Regions from separate parts of the Fictibacillus sp. 26RED30 genome, predicted to be linked through region 1. Evidence: riboswitches for the same ligand, from Rfam matches in the RefSeq annotation. Region 1 holds a riboswitch; the other holds the start of a gene.

Region 1 (4,969 bases):
ATTTCCTTCTTCATCTGGTAGTCCTGCATTCGGATAACAGCTCACTGCTGATGTAGACAGACTTGATAGAGAGCGAATGTGATCTTGCATGAATTCAGGCCCTGTTGCGCAGTTCAACCCAACGGCAAGAGGATTCATGTGTTTTAACGATATATAAAAAGCCTCAATCGACTGTCCAGCAAGTGTGGTTCCCATCGGTTCAATCGTTCCAGAAACCATCAGTGGGATTCTTTTTCCCGTTTGTTCAATAGCTTGCTCGATCCCTAAAAAGCCAGCTTTTACATTCAGCATATCTTGGCTTGTCTCTAAGAGAAGAAGATCTGCACCTCCGTCAATCAATCCTCGTGCTTGTTCGGCATATGCATCTCTTAACAGATCAAACGTCGTACCGCCCGTAACACTGAGCGTTTTTGTGGTCGGTCCGAGTGAACCGGCAACAAAACGCGGCCACTTTTCTGTTGAAACAGTATCAGCGGCTTTCCTTGCTATTTCTGCTCCAAGCTTATTGATCTCGTATGCTCTATATCCTAGTTCGTATTCATCCAGTACAAGATTCGTGCCCCCGAATGTATTCGTTTCAATGATATCAGCGCCCGCCTCAAGATATTTATAATGAATGGATTCGATAACATCAGGTGCCGTTACATTTAGATACTCATTACAACCGTCATAAGCTTCACCGCCAAAATCTTCTGGAGTGAGTTCCGCTTCTTGAAGCATCGTTCCCATCGCACCATCCATGATTAAGATCTTTGATTTTAGCTGTTTTTCTATTGATGACTTAGGCATTCTGTGACCTCCTGGTTAAAAGTGATGGATGGTTAGCTCGTGCATATTGTGCTAATTCTACGGTTAGCTCGTACCGCATAAATGGTGTGATCAGATAGATGCCGTTAAAGAGTTCCATAGCTGTGTCTAATAACGACTTGGCAATCAATAAGCCTTCTTCGCACGCCTGTTGTGGATCATCTTTATACTTGCCCATGCGATCACGTACAGAATCAGAAAGTTTGATGCCAGGAACTTCATGGTGAAGAAACTCTGCGTTTCGTGAAGAGGTTAACGGCATGATTCCAATATAGATCGGTTTATCAATGTGCTTTGTAGCCTCATACGTTTCAATTAGTCTTTGCTCTGAAAAAACAGGCTGGCTGATAAAGTAATCTGCGCCATATGCGATTTTCTTCTCTAACCGCTCAACGGCTTTATCCATGGACCGGATGTTTGGGTTAAAAGCCGCTCCGACCGTAAAGGATGTTTTTTCGCCAAGTTCTTTCCCTGATAGAGATAATCCTTTATTAAACTGCTTGATGAGCTTGATCAGTTCAAATGAAGTGACATCATATACAGACGACGCACCTGGGAAATCTCCGACGCTTGCGGGATCTCCAGTTACAGCTAGTATTTCATGAATCCCATGCGTGTGAAGCCCCATCAAATGAGACTGAAGACCGATTAAATTTCTATCGCGGCACGTAATATGAACGAGCGGACGAAGGTTAAGTTGGGACTGCACAATGGACCCTAGTGCAGAGTTACAAACACGGGGTGAAGCAAGCGAGTTATCAGCGAGGGTAAGTGCATCGATTCCCGCTTCTTTTAACGCCTTTGCTCCTTCCATAAAACGTGACGTATCTAATTTACGTGGTGGATCTAGTTCAACAATAATGGATTGCTTCTTCTTTACTACTTCACTTAATGGTACATATTTCGATTTTGATGCTGTCTGTATGACAACTTTTCGCTTTCTTTGTTTCACTTCTTTTTCTGTTACAGGTTCTAAGTTTTTAAGTTCACTAGAGAAGGCATGTATATGAGCAGGCGTCGTACCACAACATCCGCCTAGTAGACGAACTCCTTGCTGCCTGAACAAACGGGCACATTCTTTAAAATAGTCAGCGTCCCCCTCATAATTAAAACGGCCATCTGTATAAGAAGGAAGCGATGCATTAGGAAACGCTGAAAGAATTGCCTTATTTGGTAATGCAACTTCTTCAAGCGTCATCAGCATGTGATAAGGCCCTAGACGACAGTTTAATCCCACAACATCAGCACCAATGTTCTCTAAAGAGGTCAAAGCTTCTGAAATGGGAGTGCGGTCCTGCATAAAGCCGACTTCCTGTAATGACACTTGAGCAATAATCGGAAGTGATGTTTCTTTTCTAGCAATTTGTAAAACCGTTTCTAATTCTTCAAGGTCATAATAGGTTTCTAATTGGATGCCATCTACATTCTCCATCAACAAACAATACAGCTGCTCGCGAAAACTGCGCTTGATCTCATCAAGAGAAATGCTATTTGGTTTTATACCGCGTATGCCACCGATCGTACCTACAACATATTCTTTATGAGCAGCTTTTCTGGCGATCTGAACAGCCGCTTTATTAATCTCTTTTACGTGATCTTGAAGCCCATAGCGTTCGAGCTTTGAATAGTTCGCTGCATACGTATTGGTTTGAATGATATCAGCACCTGCATCTAAATAAGCACGATGGATATTATAGATCTGCTCTTCTTGAGAAAGATTTAACTCTTCGTAACAAAAGTCGGATCCGTACGAATACAGAAGGGTTCCCATCGCCCCATCACCGATTAATATCTTGTTTTGTTTTAAGTCTGTGATTAAACTCATGACAGCCTCCTATATAAAAAATAAAAAGCCTTCTATAAAAGAAGACTTTTTGAGCGTCGGGGTCTTCTTATCTTTACAAGTTCAAGAATTGAACTTGCAGGAATTAGCACCTTTTCAGCTAGTAGCTGCTGGTTGCTGAGGTTTCATAGGGCCGCTCCCTCTACCTCTCTTGATAAGGATTTATTCATTTATTGGTTCGTTTACTAAATTGCGATCTATTTTCTTTATTAATTCCTGTTTATACGCGCGTTGCTTTTCTTCGTTATATAAAAAGGACCGATCTGTTAGCTTTGTTAATAAGTCTTTTCGATTTTTTTCCGGATATTCCTTCTTAATGATAGATCTACATTGAAATAAAAAATCTAAATACGTTTCATAGTCTTCACTGTATTTTTGTTGAAGCTCTTTTTTTATCGATTTAGATAAACTTGGACTAGCTCCAGAAGTAGAAACTGATAAAATGAGTTTCCCTCTCTTTACGACACTAGGAACAATAAAGTTACCCAGGTCTGGTTGGTCAACAACATTCACAAGCTGTTTCGAAGTTGTTTGTTCTGCAATCCAAGAATTCATCTCTTTACTATTGGTTGCAGCAATGATTAGAAACGCTTCTTCCAAATCTGCACGTTCCACTTCTCTTTCGATCCAAGTCAGCTTTCGTTCAGCATGCCATTCTTGAATTTCTTTAACAGCTGCTGGGCTGATTACTGTAATTATTGCCTCTTCATTCAATAAATCATTAATTTTACGATGTGCTACTAGACCACCGCCAGCTACTACAACCGTTCTACCAGACAAATTTATGTGAATAGGATACATAGCATTCCTCTCTTTTTAAGAACATGCATACTTCTTTGTTTCAAGTGTTTCATGGATACGCGTGAGTAAAACGTCTTTAAGGATAGGATGGTAGCCAAGGGTGTCACAAAGAGCTACGTTTTGTGTGGTCTGCTGCTGATAGCGAGTTATCGTATGTTTCATCCCATTTATTAATAGTCCTGAAAATAGAAGATAAGGCACAACGATAACCTGCTCATATGATTCGCTACTACTCCAGAGTGCTTCCTCAAAGCTTGGTTCTGAACCAGTTAGAAAACAAGCTTGAATACTAGGAATTCCATAATGATTTTGAACGTTAGATGCTATTGCTTCTAGGTCCCGCTTTACATCTTGATCGGTGCTACCTCTGCCCACTAGAAGGACATGTGAATTTTTTCTTAACGTAACTGCGCTTTTGATGATCTTCTCCCATAACAAATGGGAAATGGCTTCATGTACACCGAAAGGGCGTCCGTAATTCACTTCAACTTCTGGATATGTAGCCTGCAGTTGCTGAAGTTCTTTCGGTATGTCTTTTTTTATATGGTTCGCACTTAATAAGAACACAGGAATGACAGAGATGCTTGTTGCTCCTTTTTCTATACAGGTTTCAAACCCTTGAGCGATAGAGGGTTCACTAAGCTCTAGAAAACAAATCTCCTTAATGGACACATCAACTTGAGCCATACAGAGTCTCACAAATTCTTCTGCTTCCATACGTCCTTTTTCCAATCTTGTACCGTGACAGATAAAGAGCAATGCCTTCATTTACAATGCCTCTCTAACGTCAGCAAGCTTATTCCGTTCATCGTTCAGCTGTTCAAACCATTTCAGTTCACTGCGAAGACGAACGACCTCACCAACAATGATCATACTGGGATTCTCAATATGTTCTCTAACCACAATATCTTCAATCGTATCGAGTGTACCTGTAACGGTTCGTTGACTTTCTAAGGAACCCCATTGAACGAGAGCAACGGGTGTTTCTTTACTTTTTCCGTTTTTCGTTAACTGTTCGCAAATATAACCTAGGTTGCCCACTCCCATATAGATCGCTAACGTATCAATACCGTTCGCTAGACTTTCCCATTTCAGTTCATCTTCTTCGCCTTTTTTGCGATGACCTGTAACGACTGCATAGCTTGAAGCGATGTTTCGATGTGTAACAGGTATGCCCGCATAAGCTGGTGCTGCAATCCCTGATGTTATCCCTGGAATGACCTCAAACGGTATGCGACTTCTGGCAAGTGTTTCTGCTTCTTCTCCTCCTCTTCCAAACACGAAGGGATCGCCACCTTTTAGGCGAGTTACTACTTTTCCTTTCTGAGCGTGTTTAACTAAGAAACTGTTGATCGTCTCTTGCTTCATGAAATGGTAGTTTGGCAGTTTACCGCAATAAATTAAATCGCAATCGTTTTTTGCATAAGAGAGCAGTTCTTTGTTTACTAATCGATCATATAAAATGACATCCGCTTCCTGTATACAACGCAAACCTTTTACGGTTATCAACCCTGGATC
Region 2 (4,969 bases), on a different contig from region 1:
CGGTTTCCTACTGGGAAGAGATGTACGACCGCTATGAAAAGTGGATCGCTTCTTTTAATTCTTGTCCTGTGCTCCGTGTGAATATTAACGACTATGATCTTCGAGACAATCCAGAATCCATCGATCACATCGTAGAAAAGATCGCACAAAAAATTGAAGCGAAACGAGAAGTTCGCTTATAAACATAAAAACCCCGGTTCTCATTCTTATGAGCCCGGGGTTTTGTTTGATTTTATTTCTTCATCCATTCTGGTTTTCCGAAGCCTTCGAACTCCTTATCGATCACTTCTTCAAACTCCTTCGATTCCACTACCTTTTTAATATCTTTTGCAAAAGCAGAATCAACATCTTTCGTGTTCACCACAACACGGTTACGGTACGTGTCGGGCATGTTCTCTAATTGGATCGCATCTAATAAATCCATCTTAGCTGCGAGTGCAAAGTTACCAGGCACAGCTGCAACATCTGCACTTTGAACAGCACGCGGAAGCTGTGCGGCTTCTAGTGGTTTGAACACGAGCTTCTTAGGGTTATCTTTAACATCTTTTTCGGAAGCTGTTAGTTCGTTGATTCCTTCCTTGATGGTGATCAGTTTTGCATCTTCAAGCATGAGCAACGTACGTGCTAAGTTAACAGGATCATTCGGTATTGCGACCGTACTGCCTTCTTTTATGTCCTTAACGGATTTGAATTTCTCAGAATAGAGACCCATCGGTGCTGTAGGAACGATGATAACTTCTGAAAGCTTTAAGTTCTTTTCTTTTGCGAAATTCTCCATGTACACTTTGTGCTGAAAAAGGTTAGCATCAAGATCCCCTTTTGATAAAGCCATGTTTGGTTGAATATAGTCGCTGAATTCAATGACTTTTACTTTATACCCTTTTTTCTCAAGTGAGGGCTTGATGGCTTTGTTGACCATGTCGGTGTAAGGTCCTGCTGTTGCGCCTAAGGTTACTTCTTTATCTTTTGATGCATCTGATGAAGATGAGCATCCTGCTAAACCGAAAGCTAGCAGTGCTGTTAGTAGTGTAAGTATGATTTTTTTCATGTTGATCCCCTTTAAAAATTGTTTTTGCTATTACATGATGTTTTTTTTAGCGGTTGATTTCCGTTCCAGATGCTCCCTTTCCGGGGGGCGTGCGGTGAGCCATCTTATGTATTTTAAGATTTGCTCCTGCGTCTACAAGAATTACTACCGAAGTGAGCTTCCTCGTCGCATGCCTTGCGAGATGTTAATTCATGTAGAAGGCACGCTGATCCCCCAGGAGTCTCGCATCTTGCACTCCAATCAACTTGCCGAGAAGTCTTTTAAACCTAAACCTTTAAAGATAAATTTATCTTCGTCTTACCTTTAGTAAATAAATTTATCGTTTATTCACAGCCTTCGCTGCACCGTCTCCGATGACTTGCATGAGCTGGACGATTACGATTAGTAGGATTACGGTTGTGAGCATGATTGTATTGTCGTATCGGTAGTAGCCGAAGCGGATTGCGAAGTCTCCGATTCCTCCGCCACCGACGATACCTGCCATGGCTGAATAGCCTAGCAAGCTGATTGCTGTTACTGTTATCGCTTGAACGATTCCTGGCTTTGCTTCTGGTAGAAGGACTTCACGGATGATCATCCATGGCGTCGCGCCTACTGCAACGGCCGCTTCAATCACTCCTTTATCGATCTCTCGTAAAGAGGTTTCTACGAGCCGCGCAAAGAACGGGATGGCTGCAACGGATAGAGAAACTGAAGCTGCAGTTGGTCCGATCGTTGTTCCGGTAATGAGCTGTGTTAATGGTAACAACGCGACTAATAAAATGATGAATGGTACAGAGCGGATCAAGTTCACAAGAATGCCCGCTATCTGCTTGATCCACACATTTTCAAATAACAATCCTTTGTCGGTAACAAACAGTATAATTCCTAGAGGTAATCCTACAATTAATGAAACACCAAGTGATATAGCGACCATATATAACGTTTCAAAGAATGCTTTATTCAGATCTGGAAGGATATTCAAAATAGAATCAAGCAACTTTTTTCACCACCTCAAGATTTTCTATGCGACCTTCAATATATGAGATCGCTCGCTTCACTTCTGCCCCTTCACCGACTAGTTCCATGATGAAGATACCAAGCGGTGTTTCCTGAATATATTCGATTTTTCCGTGAAGGATATTCCCTTTTACGTTAAAGTTTTGGAAAAGCTCAGAAACAACAGCCTCTTCTGCAATTGCTCCTTTGAACTGGATCTTAATCACAGTTCCTTTTCTATTTTTCAGAAGAGGTTCTGGCAGATCCATTTGAATTACAGAGCTGATGAACGTTTTTGTGAGCTCTTTTTCTGGATTAGCAAAAATGTTGTACACGTCACCTGACTCGATGATTTCTCCATCCTGCATGATCGCCATTCGGTGGCAGATCTCTTTTACCACTTCCATCTCGTGCGTGATCAACACGATCGTAATGCCTAACTTTTTATTGATGGACTTCAGTAAGGAAAGGATCGATTTCGTCGTGTTCGGATCAAGAGCTGAAGTAGCTTCATCACATAGCAAAACCTTCGGATCATTGGCAAGTGCTCTTGCAATACCTACTCGCTGTTTCTGCCCCCCACTCAGCTGAGAAGGGTACTGATCTTTTTGATTCTCCAATCCCACCATCTTTAAAAGCTCATTTGTTTTATCTTTGATTTCTTCTTTCGTTTTTCCTGCTGCTTTTAATGCGAACGCAATGTTTTCAAAAACGGTCTTCGCACTAATCAAATAAAAGTGCTGAAAGATCATACCGATCTTAAGACGCTCCTCGCGTAACTCCTTTTTCCCGAGCTTCGTAATCGAGATGCCATCGATCTTGATTTCTCCTGATGTTGGTTTTTCCAATAAATTAAGACAGCGCAGCAACGAACTCTTCCCAGCACCGCTATATCCTACAATGCCAAAGATCTCACCTTTGTCGATCGTCAGTGACACATTCTTCACTCCGACGATTTCTTTGCCTTTTACTTTATATAATTTCGTAACGTCATTGATCTCGATCATATGCCATCCCCCTTACAATATAAAAAAGCCCTCTTCATTTCATGGAAGAGGGCGAATAAGTAAACATCGACTTATCTTCCAGAATGAATCATCATTCTGCAGGAAGTAGCACCGTTCCTAATGGAGGTTGCCGGACGTCATAGGGCCTGATCCCTCGGTCTCTCTGAATAAGTATTGCATTATTGAATTAAGTTATAGTTGTCATCATACGCCCTGTCTAAAAGTTCTGTCAATACTAAATTTTATCACTTTAAAGTGTTAGCGCTTACATACGTTGGGATGAATGGTTAAAATATTTTAGGATTTTCTGTCGGTGTTTGAATGCGATTCTTAAAAAGAAAAAATACAACAAAAAACCTCATCCGAGAAATCAGATGAGGTTGAATATGTATATGGAGGAGGTAGAGGGATTCGAACCCCCGCGGGTCGTTAAACCCCTGTCGGTTTTCAAGACCGATCCCTTCAGCCGGACTTGGGTATACCTCCGTGTGACTGACAAGAACTATAATAACATGCTGATAAATATAGTGTCAACGGTTTTCAAAAACTTTTTTTGATTTTTTATTTGTTTCTTTTGTAGGTATGCTTTTACGGTACGTGTTCTTATATTTATTACACGTTCACCGATAAAACAGTGCTTACCACCTGTAGTTCTATGACTTTCAACTGTGAATCCTGAATTTTCACCGCTAGAACTCTTCCCACCACCTGAAAACTTGTTCGGACCACCGATAATGAAGCTTTTACACCCATTAATAGATAAAAGCTGACTCTAAAAGTCCCTTTGGATACCTTTTAAGAGTCAGCTTCTTTCACTGTTTACTTAATTACTTCTTTGTTGCCCATATAAGGACGGAGAACTTCTGGAATGACTACAGTGCCCTCTTCTTGTTGGTAGTTCTCTAAGATAGCAGCTACTGTTCGACCAATCGCAAGTCCAGATCCGTTTAGCGTGTGAACGAATTCTGGCTTCCCTTTTGCATCGCGACGGAAACGAATTTGAGCACGGCGCGCTTGGAAATCTTCAAAGTTAGAGCAAGAAGAAATCTCGCGGTACTCACCATAGCTCGGAAGGTATACTTCGATATCGTACTTCTTAGCTGCTGTAAAGCCTAGGTCAGCTGTACACATGCTGAGTACGCGGTACGGAAGGTTGAGCAGCTGAAGGACTTTTTCAGCGTGTCCTGTAAGCTTCTCGAGCTCCTCATAAGAATCCTCAGGTTTAACGAAGCGAACAAGCTCTACTTTGTTGAACTGATGCTGACGGATCAAACCGCGCGTGTCGCGTCCTGCAGATCCCGCTTCAGAACGGAAACAAGCGCTGTACGCCGCATATGTGATCGGAAGTTCGTCAGCTGTTAGAATCTCTTCTCGGTGCATGTTCGTTACAGGAACCTCAGAAGTTGGAATCAAGAAATAATCTTCTTCACGAATTTTGAACGCGTCTTCTTCAAACTTTGGAAGTTGACCTGTTCCTGTCATGCTCTGACGGTTAACCATGTACGGAGGCAGCACCTCTGTGTAGCCATGCTCATCTTCGTGAAGATCCATCATGAAGTTGATAAGTGCACGCTCTAAGCGAGCTCCTAATCCTTTATAAAAAGCGAAACGGCTGCCTGTCACTTTTGCTCCACGTTCAAAATCAACGATGTTTAGTTCAGTTGCGATATCCCAGTGAGGTTTTGCTTCAAAAGCAAACTCAGGAACATCTCCCCAGTGACGTACAGGTACGTTATCGTCTTCTGTATCACCAACAGGAACACTTTCATGCGGAATGTTAGGCAATGTTAGCATGATGCCGTGAAGATCTTCTTCTACTTGACGAAGCTCTTCATCCATCGTTTTGACCTTGTCACCTACTTCGCGCATCTCTGTGATCAGGTGGTCCGCGTCTTTTTTCTCACGCTTAAATTCTGCTACTTGCTTAGATACTTCG

The links. A riboswitch is a leader RNA that binds a small molecule or an ion and turns the genes downstream of it on or off. The one in region 1 is predicted to bind S-adenosylmethionine.
Region 2: linked by a shared signal. The riboswitch ahead of IHV11_RS20915 (methionine ABC transporter ATP-binding protein) and the one ahead of IHV11_RS07845 (bifunctional homocysteine S-methyltransferase/methylenetetrahydrofolate reductase) in region 1 are both predicted to bind S-adenosylmethionine.

The regions. Positions count from the first base shown of each region.
Region 1 is NZ_JACZDV010000001.1:1,519,708-1,524,676, reverse strand. Features, by position in the region: gene metH (methionine synthase) at 1-789, opposite strand, end outside; gene IHV11_RS07845 (bifunctional homocysteine S-methyltransferase/methylenetetrahydrofolate reductase) at 782-2,632, opposite strand; SAM riboswitch class I at 2,697-2,811, opposite strand; gene IHV11_RS07840 (NAD(P)-binding protein) at 2,813-3,451, opposite strand; gene IHV11_RS07835 (sirohydrochlorin chelatase) at 3,467-4,219, opposite strand; gene cobA (uroporphyrinogen-III C-methyltransferase) at 4,220-4,969, opposite strand, start outside.
Region 2 is NZ_JACZDV010000011.1:6,875-11,843, reverse strand. Features, by position in the region: gene IHV11_RS20930 (deoxynucleoside kinase) at 1-182, shown strand, start outside; gene IHV11_RS20925 (MetQ/NlpA family ABC transporter substrate-binding protein) at 233-1,048, opposite strand; gene IHV11_RS20920 (methionine ABC transporter permease) at 1,365-1,964, opposite strand; gene IHV11_RS20915 (methionine ABC transporter ATP-binding protein) at 2,020-3,033, opposite strand; SAM riboswitch class I at 3,102-3,207, opposite strand; tRNA gene IHV11_RS20910 (tRNA-Ser) at 3,427-3,519, opposite strand; gene serS (serine--tRNA ligase) at 3,853-4,969, opposite strand, start outside.